2 regions of the Segeticoccus rhizosphaerae genome follow, and region 1 is predicted to be linked to the other one. Evidence: riboswitches for the same ligand, from Rfam matches in the RefSeq annotation. Region 1 holds a riboswitch; the other holds the start of a gene.
The links. Region 1 has a riboswitch for S-adenosylmethionine ahead of FCN22_RS07080 (OsmC family protein). Riboswitches for the same ligand answer to the same signal wherever they lie in the genome.
Positions count from the first base shown of each region.

Region 1 (5,771 bases):
AGCGGATCGAGCTGCGCTGCACCGACGTGGACCTGGCCGAGGCCGAGTTCGGTGGGCTGGTGGCCGATCACGACATCGTGCTGGCGCACAGCCTGACCAGCCGTGCTCCGGCCGGGACCGAGGGCCTGCGGGCCGTACGACTCGTCCGGGAGCCGCTCGACATCGCCCTCCCTGCCAAGCACCCACTCACCCGGCGGCAGGCGGTCAGCGCCGAGGATCTCGTGGACGAGGACTGGATCGGTGTGCCTGTCGGCTATCCCTTCGACACGGTGCTGCAGGCGATCGAGCGGAAGACCGGAAACAGCCTGCGGGTCACCCAGCGCTTGCGCGACAACAGGCTCATCGAGGCCCTGGTCGCCTCTGGGCAGGGCCTCGCGGTGCTGCCACGGTTCACCACGCGGGAGGAGCGCGGTCTGGCTCTTCGACCATTGCTTGGGATCCCCTCCAGGCGCTACGTCTTCGCCGTCATGCGACGCGACCGAGCCGAGCGGCTGGCTGTGCGGCGCGTCCTGGACGCGTTCGTCCGGGTCGCGGACGCCGTGACGCAGATGGGAGCGTGAGGCAGGGCTTCGACCCGCCCGCCGGCGGCTCAGCCGACCTAGACTGCCCGCATGGCCACCTCACCGACCTTGCGCATCGCCCAGGAGCCTGCCGCCGACGAGCTGCTCAGCAAGGATCCCTTCGCCCTGCTCACCGGAATGCTGCTCGACCAGCAGTTCCCCATGGAGCACGCCTTCCGCGGACCGGCCAAGGTGCTGGAGCGCTTCGGGACGCTGGCCCCGGCCGCGATCGCCGCCGCCGAGCCGGAGGCGTTCGCCGACCTGTGCGCGACACCACCGGCGGTGCACCGTTACGGGCGTTCGATGGCGGCTCGCATCCAGGCCCTGGCGAGCGTCGTGGTGCAGGAGTACGAGGGACAGGCAGAGCGGATCTGGACGGAGGCGAAGAACGGCAAGGACCTGGTGGCCCGGCTGCGGGCCCTGCCCGGCTTCGGGGAGCAGAAGGCGAGGATCTTCGCCGCACTCGTCGGCAAGCAGCTCGGTGTCGCTCCCGAGGGGTGGCGGGAGGCGGCCGGTGCCTACGGCGACGAGGGCTCGTTCCGCTCGGTCGCGGACGTGGTGGACGAGGAGTCGCTGCAGAAGGTGCGCACGTTCAAGAAGCAGGCGAAAGCCGCCGCCAAGGCAAAGGACTGAACCGGGTCGGTCCGGCTGCGGTCGGGCTCATCCGTCGCTCCCTTCCGGGGGCGCCGTCTTCGGGCCGGACCCGACGCGGCCGCCTGGCAGGCGACCCAGCACCGCAAGTGCGACCACCGCCAAAGCCAGCGCGACGGCCAGCGCGCCCACGAAGGGCCAGCGGCCCCCCGTGCCGACCAGCAGCCCGAAGGCCAGCCCGGCCGCTGCGATCGCCAGCGCCGAGCCGATGGCGTCGGCGATGGCGAGTGCCGAGCTGTTGAAGCCACGGTCGCGCTCGCTCGAGAGCGCCAGCATGCTGGTCGACAGCCGTGGATAGGTCAGGCCCATGCCGAAGCCACCCAGGGTCCAGCCGACCACGGCCACGAGCGCCGGAAGTCCGACGATGGTCGTCACCCACGTGTTCGCGATCGCGATGGAGACGAGCACCGCGCCGATGCTCACCGCGCGTCGGTGGGTGAGCTGCACGGCATACCGGCCCTGGATCGCTGAGCCGACCGACCAGGCGAGCGCGCCTGCGGTCAGCGCCAGTCCGGCGACCGACGGCGTCCACCGGTAGTGCCTGGTCAGGAGGTAGGGCAGGTAGACCTCGGCGCTGCCGAAGGCACCGCCCACCAGACCTCGCAGCAGGATCACGGTCGGCAGACCGGCCGCCGCCCGCAGGGTGTGGCGGGGGAGCAGGGGCCGGAGCGCCAGCAGGGCCAGCGCGGCCGCAGCCATCGTGCAGATCCACCGCAGGGCGGTCGGCAGCGGCGAGACGAGGTCGACGGCGAGCACCGCGCCGGCGGCGATGGCCGACCAGGACAGGCGCTTGAGGCTCCACGGGACGTCTGTCGCCGGCGCCGGGCGGCCCACCATGCGCAAGGCAGGGAGCACCATGATCATCGCGGGTACCACGAGCACGATGACGCCGAGGAAGACCCACTGCCAGCCGATGTACTGCGCGACGAGCCCTGCTGCGAAGGGTCCGATGAGCGAGGGAATCACCCAGGCCGCAGCGAATCCCGCGAAGATGCTCGGATGCAGGCGGGCGGGATAGATCTGCGCGAGCATGACGTAGAGCGCCACCGTCAGGCCGCCCCCACCCAGTCCGTGGACGAGGCGTCCCACCACCAGCATCGGCATCGTGTGCGACAGGCCGGCCAGCAGCAGCCCCGTGGCGAAGAGACCGACGGCCGTGAACAGCGGGGGAGTGGGGCCGGCGCGGTCCGACCAGTTTCCCGCGAGCACCATGCCGATGACGCCGACGGCGAGCGGCCCCGCGAACGCGAGTGCGTAGAGGGACGCGCCGTCGAGCTCCCGGCTGATGGTCGGCATGACGGTGGTGACCGCCAGGGCCTCGAAGGCAGCGAGGAACACCAGCGCACACATGCCGATGGTGATCCAACGGAAGCGTGCGCCGAGCACTCTGTCCACCGGGTGGTCCGGTGCGAGCGCGGGATCGGTCAGCACAGGGGGACTGTAGAGCCTCAACCGGACTTGAGGTCAATCAGTTTGCGCCCTCCCGCAACGGTGGCGGGCCCCGTCGCCGGCGACGCTACTTCTTCTCCCGGGGGACCCGCCCCATGAGGTAGAACTCCGGATTCGGCATCGTGCGGGTGACGCTGGCCACCCGGTTGCTCAGCCCGAAGAACGCGGTGATGGCGGCGATGTCCCACGCGTCCTCGTCGTCCAGCCCGTGTTCGCGCAGGGCCGCGAAGTCGGCGTCCCCGACGTCGTGACTGTGGGTGTTGACCTTGTGCGCGAAATCGAGCACCGCGTGCTGTCTCGGCGTGATGTCGGCGGTGTGGTGGTTGACCGCGACCTGGTCGGCGACGAGAGGTTTCTTCTCGAAGATCCGCAGCAGCGCACCGTGCGCGACAACGCAGTAGGTGCACCGGTTGATGCCGGAGATGCTGACCACGATCATCTCGCGGTCGCCCTTGGTCAGGTGCGATTCCTCTCTCTCCATGAGCGCGTCGTGGTAGGCGAAGAATGCGCGGAACTCTGCGGGACGGCGGGCGAGCAGCAGGAAGACGTTGGGGACGAAGCCCGACTTCTCCTGCACCTGGAGGATGGCCTCCCGGATGTCGTCAGGGACGTCGGAGAGCTGGGCGGGAGGAAACCGTGTGGACATGGCTCGATGGTGCCACTTCCCGCTGCGAAGATCGGCGCCCCACAAGGGGTGTACGACCGCGTCGGCTGGGTACTGTGCGGGCAGGCGAGACACGCCGAGGAGGAGGCTCGACATGGGACTCAGCGACAAGATGAAGCACTCTGCGGAAGACGCGAAGGGCAAGGTCAAGGAAGGTACCGGTAAGGCCACCGACGACGAGCAGCTCGAGGCCGAGGGTCAGACGGACCAGACCTCTGCGAAGGTCAAGAAGGTCGGTGACGACGTCAAGGACGTCTTCAACAAGTGACGACGGCCCGCCCGGCGCCCCACCCACGGGACGTCGGGCGGAGTTGTGCCCGGTCAGCCGTGCTCCGCGGAGCACGGCTGTCTCATTCTGTGGCCATCGAGTGCGCGAGCTCTACGTGCGTCGGTAATCTCCTGTGCTACAACCGAATACCGCTCATCCCGAGGGGCAGAGGGAACGGCCCGCTGAAGCCCCGGCAACCCGACCGCATGCTGGTCGGCCTCCACCGGAGGCCAGCGGTCGACAGGTGCCACGTCCGTCCCGCACTGCGGGAGAGATGAGGAAGACCACATCATGTCCCACACGATCGCCCTGCTGCTGACGCGTCGACGCCACGTCGACCTCTCTCGCGTCACCAGCAGCAGTTGTCGCCACTGACCGCCCGAGCGCCCTTGCGGCCCACGCGAGCCGACGCAGGTCGGTGACGCCCCCAATTCACAGCACGAATGGCACGCGGTATGCCGCTGCGTCGCCCTGCCCGGAGAGAGGCACCATGACCACCACGACCACCACCACGACCACCCACGAGCCCCAGCTCATCCACCCCGAGGTGCTCGCCAGCCATGTGTCGGGAACACCCACCGAGGTGTCCGTCCGGGCTGGCCGCCACGCCTTCACGATCGACGAACCGTCCACCCTCGGCGGCACGGACCTCGGCGCGAACCCCGTGGAGCACCTGCTGGCGGCGCTCGGCTCCTGCCAGGTGATCACCTTCCAGGTCTGGGCCGCCCAGCTGGGCATCACCGTGGACGACGTCGACGTGACGTTGACCGGTGAACTCGACCTGCGCGGCTTCTTGGGGCTGGATGACGAGGTGCGACCCGGGTTCTCGTCGGTCGACGTCTCGGTGCAGCTCACCGGGCCGGAGAGCCCCGAGCGCTACCAGGAACTCATCGACGCGGTCGAGAAGCACTGCCCGGTGCTGGACAGCCTCGCCGGCACGGTCCCCGTGCGCTCCACCTACGCGACCGCCTGAAGCCTTCGTAGCCCACCGCACCGGCGCCTTCCCGGCAGCGACGCGTGGTCGTGGCCGGGAAGGTGCCCTGCGGTCCTGCTCCGGATCGTCCTCGTGGCAGGCCGTCAGGTGACGATCCGCAGCGGCTGCTCGAGCAGGCGGACCAGGTCGCGCAGGAACCTCGCGCCGGTGGCGCCGTCGAGGACGCGGTGGTCGACGGTCAGGTTCAATCGCATGATGGTGGTGGTGCTGAGCTCGCCGTCCTTCAGCACCGGTGCCGGGGCCCCGGCGCCGACGGCGAGGATGGCTGCCTCGGGCGGGTTGATCACGGCGGTGAACTCGGTGATGCCGAACATCCCAAGGTTGCTCACCGTGAAGGTGCCACCGGTGAACTCGTCGAGCTTGAGCTTGCCGGCACGGGCGCGGTCCCCGAGGTCGTGCGCCTCTTCGGCGATCTCCCGGAGCGTCTTGCGGTCCGCATCCGTGACGACCGGGACGATGAGACCGTCCTCGATGGCGACCGCGATGCCCACGTTGACGTGACCCCGCCGGATGATGTGGTCGCCGGCCCACGCAGCGTTGACCTCCGGGTGGGATCGCAGGGCCACTGCGCACGCACGCACCAGCAGGTCGGTCACGCTGACCCGGACCCCGTCGTCGGTGAGCTGCTCGTTGAGCTGTTTGCGGAAGGCGAGCAGGGCGGTCAGGTCGACCGGCATGGTTAGGTGGAAGTGTGGCGCGGCGGCGCTCTCGGTCAGCCGCTGTGCGGTGACGCGACGCATCTGGCTGAGGGGCACCGTCTCGTCGTCGGGGCCAGCGGTGGGGGCAGGCCCGGAGGGTGTAGAGGGTGCGGAGGGTGCAGGCGTCGACGTCGCAGGTGCCGGTGCGGTGGCGTCCTCGCCAGCCCCCTGACCGGTGAGGACCGTGTCCAGGTCGGCCCTGACGATCCGGCCGCCGGGGCCGGACCCCCGAACGGTGGTGAGGTCGATGCCGCGTTCACGAGCCAGGGAGCGCACCAGCGGCGTCGCACGGATCTGGTCGGCTGGCGTGCGCGTGGCCGCCGGGGCACCCTGTCGGCCGGTCGGCTCCGCCGATGGCGGGGCCTGTGACTCGGTCGAGGCGGACGCCGCCTCCTGTCCGGCCTGGGTCTCGGCGTCCTCCGACCTGGCCGCCTCGGAATTCGCTCCGCTGGCGTCGGATTCGCTCTCGCCGCCGGTGGCCTGCTGA
Region 1 is NZ_SWMA01000006.1:119,329-125,099, forward strand. It holds gene FCN22_RS07055 (LysR family transcriptional regulator) at 1-560, shown strand, start outside; gene FCN22_RS07060 (HhH-GPD-type base excision DNA repair protein) at 612-1,193, shown strand; gene FCN22_RS07065 (MFS transporter) at 1,221-2,642, opposite strand; gene FCN22_RS07070 (peroxidase-related enzyme) at 2,728-3,306, opposite strand; gene FCN22_RS07075 (CsbD family protein) at 3,419-3,592, shown strand; SAM riboswitch class I at 3,743-3,873, shown strand; gene FCN22_RS07080 (OsmC family protein) at 4,083-4,565, shown strand; gene FCN22_RS07085 (dihydrolipoamide acetyltransferase family protein) at 4,670-5,771, opposite strand, start outside.

Region 2 (5,771 bases), on a different contig from region 1:
CGCTGCCACCAGCCGCTGCACGTGTTCCCGCGTCGTCGCCAGGCCGAGACTGGCGCGCACAGCGGTCGGCGGAGCGTCAGGGCCGGCGTCCCCGAGCAGCTCGTCGACGAGCGGGTGTGCGCAGAACCGGCCGTCCCGCACGCCGATGCCGTGCTCCGCCGACAGGGCCGCCGAGACCAGGGCGCTGTCCACGCCGTCGATGGTGAACGCCACGACGCCGACGCGGGGGTGATCGTCGCCGAAGACGGAGTAGGTCCGTACCCCGGCGATGCCGCCCAGCCCGGCCTGCAGCGCGGCGGCCAGCTCGGCCTCATGCGCCTCGACCACGTCCCGCTCGCGGCGCAGCGTGGCGCATGCGGCCGCCAGCGCGACCGCGCCGAGCACGTTGGGAGTGCCGCCCTCGTGCCGTGCGGGCCCCTCGTGCCAGACCACCCCGCCCGGGGTGACGGCCGCGGTGGCGCCGCCACCACGCAGGTAGGGGGCGGCCGAGTCCAGCCAGTCGGCGCGCCCCACCAGGGCGCCCGAGCCGTAGGGCGCGTAGAGCTTGTGGCCGGACAGTGCCAGGTAGTCGACGTCGAGGGCTGTGAGGTCGACCCGGCGGTGGGGCGCCAGCTGCGCGGCGTCGAGGGCCACGCGCGCGTCATACCTGCGGGCGACCGTGACCAGCTCCTCGACGGGCCACAGCTCGCCGGTGACGTTGGAGGCGCCGGTGACGACGACGAGTCGCGGCCTGCCGTCGTCGGACTCGGCCAGCGCCCCGTCGAGCAGGGCGACGGCGTCCGCGGCGCTCGCGGGCACCGGCAGCCGCACGGTCCGCGAGGAGGGCCAGGGCAGCAACGCGGCGTGGTGCTCCGACTCGAAGACGAAGGTCGTCGTGCGCGAGGGCAGGCACCGCGCCAGCAGGTTGAGGGCGTCCGTGGTGTTGCGGGTGAACACCACCTCGTCGCCGGGCCGCGCGCCCACGAACTCGGCCACCTCCTCGCGCGCCGCCTCGAACCACCCGGTCGTGATCCGCGAGGTGTAGCCGGTGCCGCGGTGCACCGAGGAGTAGGTGCGCAGGGCGGTGTCCACGGCGTGCTTGACCGACTCGAGCGCGGGTGTCGACGCGGCGTGGTCGAAGTTGGCGTAGTCGACGACCGTGCGGTGCAGCGTGGGCACGCCGAGGTTCTCTGCGACGGTGCGGGGTGGGGCCAGGACCGCCGGTGCCTGGGGACGGGCGCTCTCACGACCCTGCGGAGTCGAGGGTGAGGACCGCTCCGCGGGCGCAGGTCCGGTGGGTGGGATCGGCACGGAGCGCAGCCGATGGGGTGGCTCAGGCGCCGGTCGGCTGCCCGCTCCGGGCATAGCGGGCACCGGAGGCACCGCCCAGCCGTAGGTGGGCGGCGTATCGGCGGTGCGGCGGGTCAGGCTCGCGATCGACATACGGGCTGCTCCTGTCGGTCCAGTGTTTGGGTCGGACCTGCGACGGGCGCCGGTCCGCGCTTGCCGCCTGCTGGTGCAGGACGGCCGGGTCGTCACCCGGAGCACCCCACCGCGGAGGAGGGTTGCCGACCAGCGAGCCGGGGCTTGACGCTGGCACTCATGACCTGTGCAGGAAACTACCGCTTCGGGGGCCGCGGTGCCCACCACCTGAGCGGTCATCTCAGATGTCGAGACGTTCAGGCACGGGAAGGGCCCATCCGACGCTTGCCGGGTCCGACCGGTGACCTGTGGTGCGCGTGTGACACGTGATCCGAGGGTGACTATCGCGTAGCCTGCGACAGTGGCGACACGTCAGTCCTCCTCCACGGCCCGCTCGAAGTCCTCGAGTCGCCGCACCTCGTCGCGCCCGGCCGCCGGGCGCCCGAGCACGCGCAAGACCCCGGCCCGGGCCTCGGCCAAGGGCCGGTCGAGAGCCAGGGGTGGCGGCCTGCCGCTGCCGTTGCGTGCCGTCCGAGGCACCTGGATGGGCATGGCGCACGTCGCGGGCGGCGCGGTCCGCCGGGTCGGCACGAGCGCGCGCGACCTCGAGCCGGAGCACCGTCGCGACGGGATCGGCTTCGCCCTCATCGGGCTGGCGGTCGTGGTCGCGGCCCGCGAGTGGTGGGGTCTGACAGGAGTCGTCGGCGACATCATCCACGCGATCGTCGCGGGCACCTTCGGACGCGTCGCGTTTGCCCTGCCGATCGCCCTGCTGCTGCTCGGCCTTCGCCTGCTGCGCGCGCCCGGCGACGCCACGTCCAACAACCGCGTGACCATCGGCACGACCGCCCTGGCCTTCGCCACCTGCGGGCTGGTGCACATCGCCCAGGGCCTGCCCAGTCCGCCCGACGGGGCTGCCGCCATGCGCGACGCGGGCGGCATCATCGGCTGGCTGGCCTCGAGCCCCGTGGCCGCCGCCGTGCACACGTGGGGCGCCGTCGTGCTGCTCTGCCTGCTCGGTCTTTTCGGCATCCTCGTCATCACCGCCACCCCCGTGCACCAGATCCCGGCTCGGCTGCGTGAGGCCCGCGACCGGCTCTTCCACCACCCGGGGACCCAGGCATCCGACGAGACGGCACACCCCGAGGGCGAGGAGCAGCCCGCGCCCAAGCGTCGCTCGCGCCGCCGGGCCGACCCCGACCTGGTGGGCGGCCCCGAGGGATTCGTCGGCGACGAGGCGTTCGAGCAGGCCGCGGTGGTCGACGCCGACGGCAACGCCGTGGGCGACTCGCGGGGCAAGGGCCCCCGCCCCGGGGAGAAGCGACCCACCGCGCCCGGCGTGCTGGCGCCGAGTGCTGCCGATCCCCCGCCCTCGACCGATGCCACCGACCCTCCCGGCCCGGGCCAGGTCCACGACAAGGGCGGCCTCGAGGCGCCCCCGACGACCCCGCTGCCGCAGCGGGTGGAGCAGCTGGCGCTGGCCGGGGACGTCACCTACACGCTGCCCGACAACACCTTGCTGACCGCCGGCCCGCCGCACAAGAAGCGGTCGGCCGTCAACGACCACGTGGTGGAGGCACTCACCGGGGTCCTCGACCAGTTCGACATCGACGCCCAGGTGACCGGCTTCATGCGCGGCCCGACCGTGACTCGCTACGAGGTCGAGCTCGGTCGCGGCACCAAGGTCGAGCGGGTCACGGCGCTGTCCAGGAACATCGCGTATGCCGTGGCGTCGGCCGACGTGCGCATCCTCAGCCCGATCCCGGGCAAGTCCGCGATCGGCGTCGAGATCCCCAACACCGACCGCGAGACGGTCAGTCTCGGTGACGTGCTGCGCAGCCAGGTCGCCCGGGCCAACGAGCACCCCATGGTCATGGGGGTCGGCAAGGACGTCGAGGGCGGCTACGTCATCGCCAACCTGGCGAAGATGCCGCACCTGCTGGTGGCCGGAGCCACCGGCGCGGGCAAGTCGAGCTTCGTCAACTCGATGATCACCTCGATCCTGATGCGGGCCACGCCCGACGAGGTCCGGATGGTCCTGGTCGACCCCAAGCGCGTGGAACTGACCGGCTACGAGGGCATCCCGCACCTGATCACGCCGATCATCACCAACCCCAAGAAGGCCGCCGAGGCCCTGCAGTGGGTCGTCCGGGAGATGGACACGCGGTATGACGACCTGTCCGCCTTCGGCTACAAGCACATCGACGACTTCAACAAGGCGGTCCGCACCGGCAAGCTGAAGACCCCGCCCGGTTCCGAGCGGGTGCTGCAGGCCTACCCCTACCTGCTGGTCATCGTCGACGAGCTGGCCGACCTGATGATGGTCGCGCCGCGTGACGTCGAGGAGTCGATCGTCCGGATCACCCAGCTGGCGCGCGCGGCCGGCATCCACCTCGTGCTGGCGACGCAGCGGCCCTCGGTCGACGTGGTCACCGGCCTGATCAAGGCCAACGTGCCGTCGCGGATGGCGTTCGCCACCTCGTCGCTGGCCGACTCCCGGGTCGTGCTGGACCAACCGGGAGCCGAGAAGCTCATCGGCCAGGGCGACGCCCTCTTCCTGCCGATGGGTGCCTCCAAGCCGATGCGGGTCCAGGGTGCATGGGTCACCGAGTCCGAGATCCAGCGAGTCGTCGGGCACGTCACCGGCCAGCTCAAGCCGAACTACCGCGACGACGTCACGGTCGTGGCGCCCAAGAAGCAGATCGACGAGGACATCGGCGACGACCTCGACCTGCTGCTGCAGGCCACGGAGCTGGTGGTCACCACGCAGTTCGGCTCCACCTCGATGCTGCAGCGCAAGCTGCGGGTCGGGTTCGCCAAGGCCGGCCGGCTGATGGACCTGCTCGAGTCACGTGGCGTCGTCGGACCGTCGGAGGGGTCCAAGGCGCGTGACGTCCTGGTCAAGCCGGACGACCTGGCGACCACGCTGGCGCTGATGCGGGGCGAGGACGTGCCCGACGACGACCCGGTCTACGACGACCGGGCAGACGCTGCGGCTGCCCCCGCCCCGGCGCCCCCCGCCCCGGTGCGCCCCGAAGCGGGGGCCGCGCCGCCGGAGGGCCTGGAAGAGGTCGAGGCGGAGAGCGACGAGGACGCGTGGTCGCTGACCGAGAGGCGCTGACACCGGGCAGGGGGCTCTTTCCCTAAGGTGTCCCGCATGACGCGAGTGCGGGATGCCTGGGAGACCGTCAAGGACCATCCCTCAGCGGTGCTGCTCGCCGTCCAGCTGGGCAGCGTGATCATCTACCCGTTCACGGACGCCACCTCTGCCGGCCGGACCGTCGTCTCGGTGATCGGCGTCCTCGTGCTCGGGCTGGCCGTGCTGGCCGTGCGTCGCACACCGGCGATGAACATCGTCAGCGTCGTGATCGGCATACCGGCGGTGGCGCTCACGGTGTTCGAAGCCGTCGATCCCGGCGTGTCCGCGGTGGAGCTCATGTCGGGGTTCACGCACGCGATCTTCTACTTCTACACGGCGTGGGCGCTGCTGCGGTACATGTTCGCGGACAACTGGGTCACCCGGGACGAGCTGTTCGCGACCGGTGCCTGCTTCACCGTCGTGGCCTGGGGGTTCGCCTACCTCTACAGCGCGATCCAGGTCATCTGGCCCAACGCGTTCCTCGGGGCGGCCCCCGACCCCAACACGCCGCTGTCCTGGATGGAGCTGCTCTTCCTGTCCTTCACCACGATGACCAACACCGGGCTGTCCGACATCGTGCCCGGCACGGCGCACGCCCGTTCCTTCATCATGCTCGAGCAGCTGGCCGGGCTGAACTACGTGGCTCTGGTGGTGGCGCGGCTGCTCGGGCTCACCCTGGCTCGCTTCCGCCGCTGAGGGACGGCAGGCCTCGTAGGCTGTCCGTGTGCCAGCCGACGGGAGTGGGACCGGGCCGCGGTACCCGACGGCCGGAACGGTGCAGGAGCTCGCCGACCACCTCGACCACGTGCGCGCCCTCATCGACGCCGCTGCGCGCCGGTCGGGTCGCCGACCCGGCGAGGTGGCGCTGCTCCCGGTCAGCAAGCCCGTGACCGAGGACCGGATCCGGCTCGCGGTGCAGGCCGGCTGCCACCGGCTGGGTGAGAACAAGGTCCAGGAGGCGGCGCGCAAGCACGACGCGCTGGCCGACCTCGCCGTCGAGTGGTCGATCATCGGGCACCTGCAGACCAACAAGACCAAGGACGTGGTGGCCTTCGCCACCGAGTTCCACGCGCTCGACCGGCTCAAGGTGGCCGAGGCACTGGACCGGAGACTGCAGGCAGCGGGCCGCAGCCTGGACGTCTACGTGCAGGTCAACACGTCCGGCGAGGACTCGAAGTACGGTCTGCCGCCGGGGGAGGCCCTGGGCTTCTTGCGGCAGCTGCCCCGGTTC
Region 2 is NZ_SWMA01000012.1:67,897-73,667, forward strand. It holds gene FCN22_RS10485 (aminotransferase class V-fold PLP-dependent enzyme) at 1-1,422, opposite strand, end outside; SAM riboswitch class IV at 1,474-1,587, opposite strand; gene FCN22_RS21885 (hypothetical protein) at 1,774-1,953, opposite strand; gene FCN22_RS10490 (DNA translocase FtsK) at 1,946-4,522, shown strand; gene FCN22_RS10495 (ion channel) at 4,559-5,236, shown strand; gene FCN22_RS10500 (YggS family pyridoxal phosphate-dependent enzyme) at 5,265-5,771, shown strand, end outside.
Region 2: it holds a riboswitch for S-adenosylmethionine, as region 1 does, so the genes downstream of both, FCN22_RS10485 (aminotransferase class V-fold PLP-dependent enzyme) here and FCN22_RS07080 (OsmC family protein) in region 1, are expected to answer to the same signal.